Regions from separate parts of the Brevibacillus sp. MCWH genome, predicted to be linked through region 2. Evidence: riboswitches for the same ligand, from Rfam matches in the RefSeq annotation. Region 2 holds a riboswitch; the other holds the start of a gene.
The links. A riboswitch is a leader RNA that binds a small molecule or an ion and turns the genes downstream of it on or off. The one in region 2 is predicted to bind S-adenosylmethionine.
Positions count from the first base shown of each region.

Region 1: linked by a shared signal. The riboswitch ahead of mtnK (S-methyl-5-thioribose kinase) and the one ahead of metK (methionine adenosyltransferase) in region 2 are both predicted to bind S-adenosylmethionine.

Region 1 is NZ_SDLF01000017.1:63,974-68,182, forward strand. Features, by position in the region: gene ETC00_RS14725 (RNA polymerase sigma factor) at 1-445, shown strand, start outside; gene ETC00_RS14730 (anti-sigma factor) at 417-1,598, shown strand; SAM riboswitch class I at 1,689-1,831, shown strand; gene mtnK (S-methyl-5-thioribose kinase) at 2,028-3,254, shown strand; gene mtnA (S-methyl-5-thioribose-1-phosphate isomerase) at 3,251-4,209, shown strand, end outside.
Region 2 is NZ_SDLF01000001.1:320,545-324,753, reverse strand. Features, by position in the region: gene ETC00_RS01430 (sensor histidine kinase) at 1-399, opposite strand, end outside; gene ETC00_RS01425 (polysaccharide deacetylase family protein) at 396-1,415, opposite strand; gene metK (methionine adenosyltransferase) at 1,541-2,746, opposite strand; SAM riboswitch class I at 2,882-2,982, opposite strand; gene ETC00_RS01415 (hypothetical protein) at 3,035-3,496, opposite strand; gene ETC00_RS01410 (S8 family peptidase) at 3,524-4,209, opposite strand, start outside.

The DNA of each region.
Region 1 (4,209 bases), on a different contig from region 2:
GACCGTTGACCGGGTGCAGGCGGAAGACCTGACGCAGGAGACCTTTTTTCGGGCGTATCAATACCTGGATGACTATCGTGGGGAAAAGGTGCGCCCCTGGCTGTACAAGGCGGCCTACCACACGTTTGTGGACTGGCATCGGAGGCGGAAGAAGCGTCCGTGGCGATTGGTGGAGAAGATTCCGGAACAGCCGGACGGGGCGGCGGCGGACCCGGTGCGGACGCTGCTGAGCCAAGAGGCGTGGTCATCGCTGCGGACGTGCCTGGACCGGCTGCCGGAGAAGCAAAAACAGGTGATCCTGCTGCAGTACGAACAGCTCAGCTACGCGGAAATCGCCGAGGTGCTGGGCATCGACACGGGGGACGTAAAGCGCTCATTGTTTCGCGGGCGGCAAAAATTACGCAGAATGTGGAGGGATGAACTTGACGACGGACAAGGCAAATGAGGATCGGGAACGGGAACTGCTGGCATATCTGCGCGGTGAAATGACGAAGGAAGAAGCTGCCTCTTTCCGTGCGAGGATTGCAGCGGACGAACTGTATGCGGAACGCTTGGAGGAGCTTTTGCTGGGCAGCGGCGGAGAGGAGGAGAGAGAAACGGACGTGCTGTCCGAAGAGACGCAGCGCGCCATCCTCCGCCGCAGCAAATGGCGCCACAGGCTCGGCAACGCGGCTTACACGGTGGCCATCTCGCTTCTCGTCGGGGCCGTCCTGATGTTCACCAACGGGTGGATCGGCTGGTATTTGTACGAGGACGCCTACCGGGTGGCCCGGGACATGGTGCACTTTACCCAGCCGGGGCTCACGGTGGGCAGCAGCGGTTCGCAAATCGGATTTTTGTACGGGGAGATAACCATGGAACTGCGTGAACAGGTGGGGAGAGACGATCAGAACGCCGGAACCTTTTCGATCAGCAACGTCTTCTCGATCATTTCCGCGAAGCCGGCATGGACCGACGGTTTGCGGAAAGAGCGGCTCTTTTTTCTCTTTCCGTTGTCAGCGGACGATCGGGAAGAAAGCGCCATCCGCAGAAATCCTGCCTGGAACACGCTGGAAAAGCTGCCGGAGGGAACGGTGGCGCAGCTCGCCGTCTCGTTTGACCGGCTGCTGACCCATGATGAGTACTACGCCCTTTTTTCCGGCTACGATTTGGATACCACCTGGTTCGCCGTGGACACGGGGCAGGAGCGAAACCATCCGGACGCGGCGGAAGGCAGTCTGCTGCTGTCGGCCGGTGACGTGTGGGGATACGCGGAAAGAGAACTCGATTACGGCGAAGCACCGATTCAGGCACATGGCGAAGGTGAGCGGCGCGCCCGGGCGTACCTGGCGGAAATGGAGTATCTCGCGGGACAGGAACGGCTGACGAACGCCATTGGCGAGCGGCTTGTGACCGCCCGAAACCGGCTGCGCATCGAGGAACGCTGCCGCTACCTGCAGCAGAACGGTGTGCGCCTCTACGGGGCGGTCGTGACGGGCCCTGTCAAGGAACTGCTAAAGCTGCGGCAGGAGCCGTCGATCACGGCTGCCTTCGTGGGCCGGATCGACTGGTGGAACTGGGACCGGCCGAGTGCTTCGGGCCAGCGAACCAGTCCGTGAAGACTGGACAATTCGCCCAAAAAAGGGTGTTGACAGCGAGAAGACGGGGTTGTATGATTCAAACAAACGTCAAAACCGCATACGTTGGATACCTTATCCAGAGAAGGTGGAGGGACTGGCCCGATGAAACCCGGCAACCGACATGACGCTGTTCGAGCGATTCTGGCGACAGACGTGCAGCGCATGCACGGTGCTAATTCCTGCAGAAACAAAAGTATTCTGGAAGATAAGGGGGAGACGACACGCAGACGCGTATGAACAGACCTCTTTTCTTCGGGAAAAGAGGTTTTTTGTATGTGCGGAATGCTCCGGCTGGAGGCGGCAGCAGCACACACGCCGCCCGGCGGCCGCCAACATAGACAAAGCGAAAGTGCAAAGACAAGTGAATGTGAAGACAAGAGAATCTGTCAAAGGAGAGGGGATTGGACCATGGCGTATCGCGCATTGAGCGAACAAGAAGCAGTGCAGTACGTAAAACAACTGCCGGACCTGTTTGCGCCGGAAGCGGAACTGACCAGCCGGGAGATTGGTGACGGCAATCTCAACCTGGTATTCCACATCAGGGAGGAAGCGACGGGCAAAAGCGTCGTCGTCAAGCAGGCACTGCCCTACGCCCGCGTAGTGGGTGAATCCTGGCCGCTCACGCTGGACCGCGCCCGAATCGAAAGCGAGGCGTTGCGCATCCAGCACAAATACGTGCCGGATCTCGTGCCGAAGGTGTATCACTACGACGAGGAGCTGGCCCTGACCGTGATGGAAGACGTCAGCGACCACGTGATTATGCGAAAAGGCTTGATCGAGGGCAACCGCTACCCGCTGTTCGCCAAACAGATCGGCCGCTTTCTCGCCCATACGCTGTTTTACACGTCCGACTTGGGGGCGCATCCCTACGACAAAAAAGCGCTTGTCGGAAGATTCATAAATCCGGAATTGTGCAAAATCACGGAAGACCTCGTCTTTACCGATCCTTACGAAGACGCGCCGACCAACAATTTCAACCCGCTGATCAAGCGGGAGGTGGAGGCGATCTGGAACAACAAGCAGCTGAAGCTGGAAATTGCGCAGCTCAAGTACGATTTTCTCACCCGGGCGGAGGCGCTGATACACGGCGACCTGCATACCGGCAGCATCTTTGTATCGCCGACGTCGGTCAAGGTAATCGACCCTGAATTTGCCTACTACGGCCCGATCGGCTTCGACATTGGCGCGGTGATCGCCAACCTGCTGCTGAACTACGCGGGCCAGCACGGTCTGCAGCCGGACGCAGGAAAGCGGGGGGATTATCGAGAATATCTGTTGGCAACGGTGGAAGACGTTTGGAACGAGTTTGTCTCCCAGTTCGTCCAGCTCTGGCACAAACAGGCGAAAGAGCGGAGCGCCCACACCGAAGGCTTCTGGCAGGGCTACGTGCAGCGGCTGATCCGCGACGCAGCAGGCTTTGCCGGCTGTAAAATCCTGCGCCGCGTCATCGGACTGGCGGGCGTCGCCGACCTGAACAGCATCGCCGATGACCAGACCCGCGCGGAAGCAGAACGGCTGGCGCTGGCGATTGGCCAGGCGCTGATTCTGGAGCGGAACAAGGTGGAAGTATCGACAGACATCACAGATATCGTTCGGACGGTTACCGCACGATACTACCAGGAGGCTGTAGTATGACAACGACCAGCACGCCATTTGCGCCGGTCAAGTGGCAGGATGACGCGCTCGTCCTGCTGGACCAGACCCGGCTGCCCGTTGAAACGACATACCTGACACTGACGACTGCACAAGAAGTGTGGGCGGCCATCCGCCATCTGCAGGTACGCGGGGCACCGGCCATCGGCATGGCGGCCGCCTACGGTTTGTACCTCGGCATCCGCAACAGCGACGCCAACGATTTCGATACGTTTTGGCAACACCTGAGCGAACAGGCTGACTACCTCGGCACCTCTCGCCCGACGGCAGTCAACCTGTTCTGGGCCCTGGACAGGATCAAAGCACGCGTGCAGCGCGAGTCCGGCAAACCGGTGGCAGAGCTGAAGGCAGCAGTCCTGAATGAAGCCCTGTCCATCCAGCGGGAAGACGCGGAAGTGTGCCGCCGGATCGGAGAGCATCTGCTCACCCTGCTGAAAGACGGCATGGGCATCCTGACGCACTGCAATCCGGGGGCGCTCGCGACAGCAGCCTACGGCACGGCGACGGCCCCGCTCTACCTCGCCAAGGAGCGCGGCTGGAACCTGAAAGTGTACGCTGACGAGACTCGGCCTGTGCTGCAGGGGGCGCGCCTCACCGCCTACGAGCTGCAGCAGGCGGGCATCGACGTCACGCTGATTTGTGACAACATGGCGGCGATGGTGATGGCCCAGGGCAAGGTGCAGGCAGTCATCGTCGGCACGGACCGCGTGGCTGCCAACGGTGACGTCGCCAACAAGATCGGGACCTACGGTGTTGCCGTTCTGGCACACGCGCACGGCATACCGTTTTACGTGGCGGCCCCGCTGTCTTCTATCGATCTCGACACGCCGACGGGCGCAGACATTCCGATCGAGGAGCGGCCGGCGGAGGAGATTACACATGGACTGGGCAAACAGGTGGCGCCGGACGGCATCAAGGTGTACAATCCTGCGTTTGA
Region 2 (4,209 bases):
CCGCTCGATCGTCTCCTCCAGGTTGCGAAGCTGCCGCTCCAGATCATTGCGCCTGCGCTTCAGGTTGTTTTCCCGTTCCCGAAATATGGACAACTCTACCTGGATCCGGCTCGCTTCCTCGTACGCGATGCGGATGTCTTCTTCCGTATAGGTGTGGAAGTTGCGGCTCACCAGCACCAGCCGGTTGCGCGACTTGCGGTAGGCGAGCTCCAGCGCATCCACCTTCTGAATCACTTTGGAAATTTCTTGTCGCAATTCATGCAATTCCAGCTTTAACGTGTTACCCTGCTGGCGTGCATGTTCGGAAATCTCAAAGATTTGCGCCTTGCTTGCCTCCACCGTCTCAATCGTTCGTTTAATTACTCCATCCAACATGCTGATGCTGATTGCCTGGTTCATTCCTGCTCTCCTTCAAATCCGTTTTTCGCTTTCGTAAACAGCTGGTGGAGTTGGGCAGTATCCATCTCGCGCGAGCCGACGTCAAAACGCGGGATCTTAAGCGGATTGACGCCGGGTGTCACCACTCCCGGATTGGAGTTGAACACGTAACGGTAGCCTGCTTGTTGGGCGGTCTGCAGAACGATGTCATTAAAAAAGCCGAACGGCAAGGATATGGTTTCCACCGGTCGGCCCACCAGATCGCTCAGGCCGACACGGGACATGGTAAAGTCAACGTACAATCGGTTCCGGTATTCCTGCTCGTTTTCCAAGCGCTGCAGATCCTCCATGTAAACGGGAGCAGTCTCGGGCCCCCATTCTCCCCATTCGTTGCTGGCGGCTTGTTCATGCAGACTGTATGTGTGTGAGCCGATATCCACCAGCCCGGAAACGAGCATTTCGTTTATCTGTTGGCGAGTCAACGGTGTCGTCATATTTTCTCGCTTGCGCTCCGCGGTGTCCCGCAGCCGACCTGCAATAGCAAAATTGACGGATGGAAACTGGTACTGCCGCAGCACGGGAAACGCATGCGTGTAGTAACTCTCGTATCCATCGTCAAACGTAATCAGCACGGCGTTGTCGGTAGACAGCACGCCAGTGTCGACAAAACGCAAAAACTCCGACAACGAAATCGGATGCAGGTCATTCTCGCGCAAAAACGCCATATGCCGGGCAAATTGGTCCGGGTCAATCACATAGCGTTGGTTCGATTGATTCGACACATGGTGGTAAGTCAGCACCACCACCCGATTTCGATACCACTGCCTGGGTACGACGGCATCCTCTTTTTCTACCGTTCGTTCCCGCGCTGCAGCAGTATCATCCCCGCTTGTGCTTATAGACGTAGGAACCGGGGGAAAATGTTGCACTTTCGGCATGTAGGTATTTGGAAGATGCACACCCCCGAGCAGTCCGGCAGTCACGACCAGACCGAACGACACCAGAATGAAAAGGAAGAAGGGCCACCTTTTCGGCAACAAAATCCCTCCTTAAGCCTACATAGTGATTCGACACCAGAGAACGGATTCCTTTATGACCAGATTACCATTCCTATCCAAGAAAAAAAGCCTAGTGCGTGCACTAGGCTCTCCCTACTCGGTTGTTATTTCAACAGACCGGCAGCGTCCTGTTTCAGCGCTTCTGCCTTGTCTGTCTTCTCCCACGGCACATTCAGGTCATTACGCCCAAAGTGACCGTATGCCGCAGTCTGTTTGTAGATCGGACGACGCAGGTCAAGCTGTTTGATGATACCTGCCGGGCGCAGGTCAAAGTGCTTGCGGATGAGCTTCACCAGCTCCTCCTCGGCGATCTTGCCGGTGCCAAACGTATCCACGCTGATGGACACAGGCTGTGCCACACCAATGGCGTACGCTACCTGCACTTCGCACTTGTCCGCCAGGCCTGCTGCGACGATGTTCTTCGCTACGTAACGAGCAGCGTATGCACCGGAACGGTCCACCTTGGTCGGGTCTTTGCCGGAAAACGCGCCGCCGCCGTGACGAGCGTAGCCGCCGTAAGTATCCACGATGATTTTGCGTCCGGTCAAGCCGGCGTCGCCCTGCGGACCGCCGATCACGAAACGGCCGGTCGGGTTGATGAAATACTTGGTCTCGTCATCCAGCAGTTCTGCAGGAACGATTGGCTTAATGACGTGTTCCATCAGGTCTTTTTTGATTTGTTCCAACGTCACTTCCGGAGCGTGTTGGGTGGAAATGACAATGGTGTCGATGCGAACCGGCTTGTCGCCGTCGTATTCCACAGTCACCTGGGTTTTGCCGTCCGGACGCAGATAGCTGAGCGTGCCGTTTTTGCGCACCTCGGTCAGACGACGGGCCAGCTTGTGCGCCATGCTGATCGGCAGCGGCATCAGTTCAGGCGTTTCGTTGCAGGCAAACCCAAACATCAACCCTTGGTCGCCAGCGCCAATCGCTTCGATTTCCTCGTCGGTCATTTTGCCTTCGCGCGCTTCCAGAGCCTGGTCCACACCCAGGGCGATGTCGGCAGACTGCTCGCCGATTGCGGTGATGACGCCGCAGGTGTCCGCGTCAAAGCCAAATTTGGCGCGATCATAACCGATTTCGCGGATCGTGTCGCGCACCAGCTTTTGAATGTCCACATAGGTGTTGGTGGTAATTTCACCCGCCACGAGCACGAGACCGGTGGTTACGGACGTTTCGCAAGCAACGCGAGCGTTCGGATCCTTTGCCAGGATCGCATCCAGAATGGCGTCGGAAATTTGGTCACAAATCTTATCCGGATGACCTTCGGTGACAGATTCAGAAGTGAACAGGCGACGACCTTTTTGCAATGCCATGTGTACGACCTCCTTTAGACTCATACAAATAGTGTGGTGGCCGAAACAGGTTCTTATCAGTCGAAGGCACATGCAAAAAAAAACCTTTTCCGTTTGAGGAAAAGGTGCTTGTTTTGATGCGTTCCTTACCTCTTATCGGCCAGAACAGATTTCCGTTCTGCTGGTTAGCACCGCTCAAGTCGGTTGCCGGGCTTCATAGGGCCAGTCCCTCCGCCTACTCTGGATAAGAGTATCCATTCGCATAATAGAATACTGGTTTTTCTCTTCGGTGTCAATATGCACTTAGCGGATTTCGTATTTGCCGCGCACCATGATGTAGGCCACGCCGCTGTAGTTCGGGTCCAGCCGCAATCCGCGGTTGTCGGAGCGGGCGATCAGGAGCAGGTGGTTGTGGGAAACCGGTGCACCGGCACGGAGATCCGCCCCCTGCGTAATGTCGGTCAGACCGTCTCCATTGTTGCCGGCGACAGCTTGCACCTGTCCGGTGCGGACGATGAATTCCGTCCCTTCAAAGCCGTACAGCGTCTGGCCCGGATTCAGCTCCACCACGGTCAATCCGCTGTTCCCGCCGCCTGCGCTGCCCAGCGCTCGCTGAATCTGCTGATCGACGTAGCTTTTCGTCACAACCGGGTCGTCTGCAGAACCCGGCACGCCGGCGCTTCCGCCGTCAGCCATCGCTTGGGAAGTAAAAATGGCCGTGCCGACAACTGCAGCTGCAATCAATCCTTTTGTCGCTTTGTTCATCTCGATGTCCTCTCCTTTAATTGTTGATCACAATTTGTAGACTCTGGCCAACAGAACGACTACTTCGGCTCGGGTCGCGCGTCCCTGCGGCTTGAAGAGATTCCCGTAGCCCTTCAGCCAACCTCTGGAGGTGAGCGCCTCGATCGCCGGAGACGCCCAGTGGCTGATCGGTACGTCACGGTATGACGACCTTGAGTGCTTGGTCAAAAGCAAGTTCTGGGCGCGGGCGGTCATCTGGGCCATCTCCGCCCGGGAGATGGGCTGGTTCGGCTTGATCGTCCGGTTGGGGTACCCCTGCATAATCCCCAGTTTATACGCCATTAGAAGCGGCTGGTAGGCCCAATGGGAGCTGGACAGGTCGCCAAACGGATTGCGGCCCGTATACGCCCCCACCGGCAGCCCTTTGGCCCGCATGGCTTGGATCAGCATGGTGGCAAATTGTGCCCGCGTCACCTGCTGATTCGGCTGAAACGTGGCATTGTCAAAACCCTTGACGACCCCTTTTCGAGTCAGCCGGGCGATTTCGGCGCGAGCCCAGTGACCGGCAATGTCCCGATAGCCGTCCACCAGCTTCTCCTTGTGCAGTGTGAGGCGGTAGGCATCGTATTTGAACGGGACCGTACTGCTCAATCGGATGTAGTACTTCCCAGGCTTGAGCTTTAATCCGATGACTTCCTTGCCTTGATCGGACAACTGGGCCACCTGATCGGTAG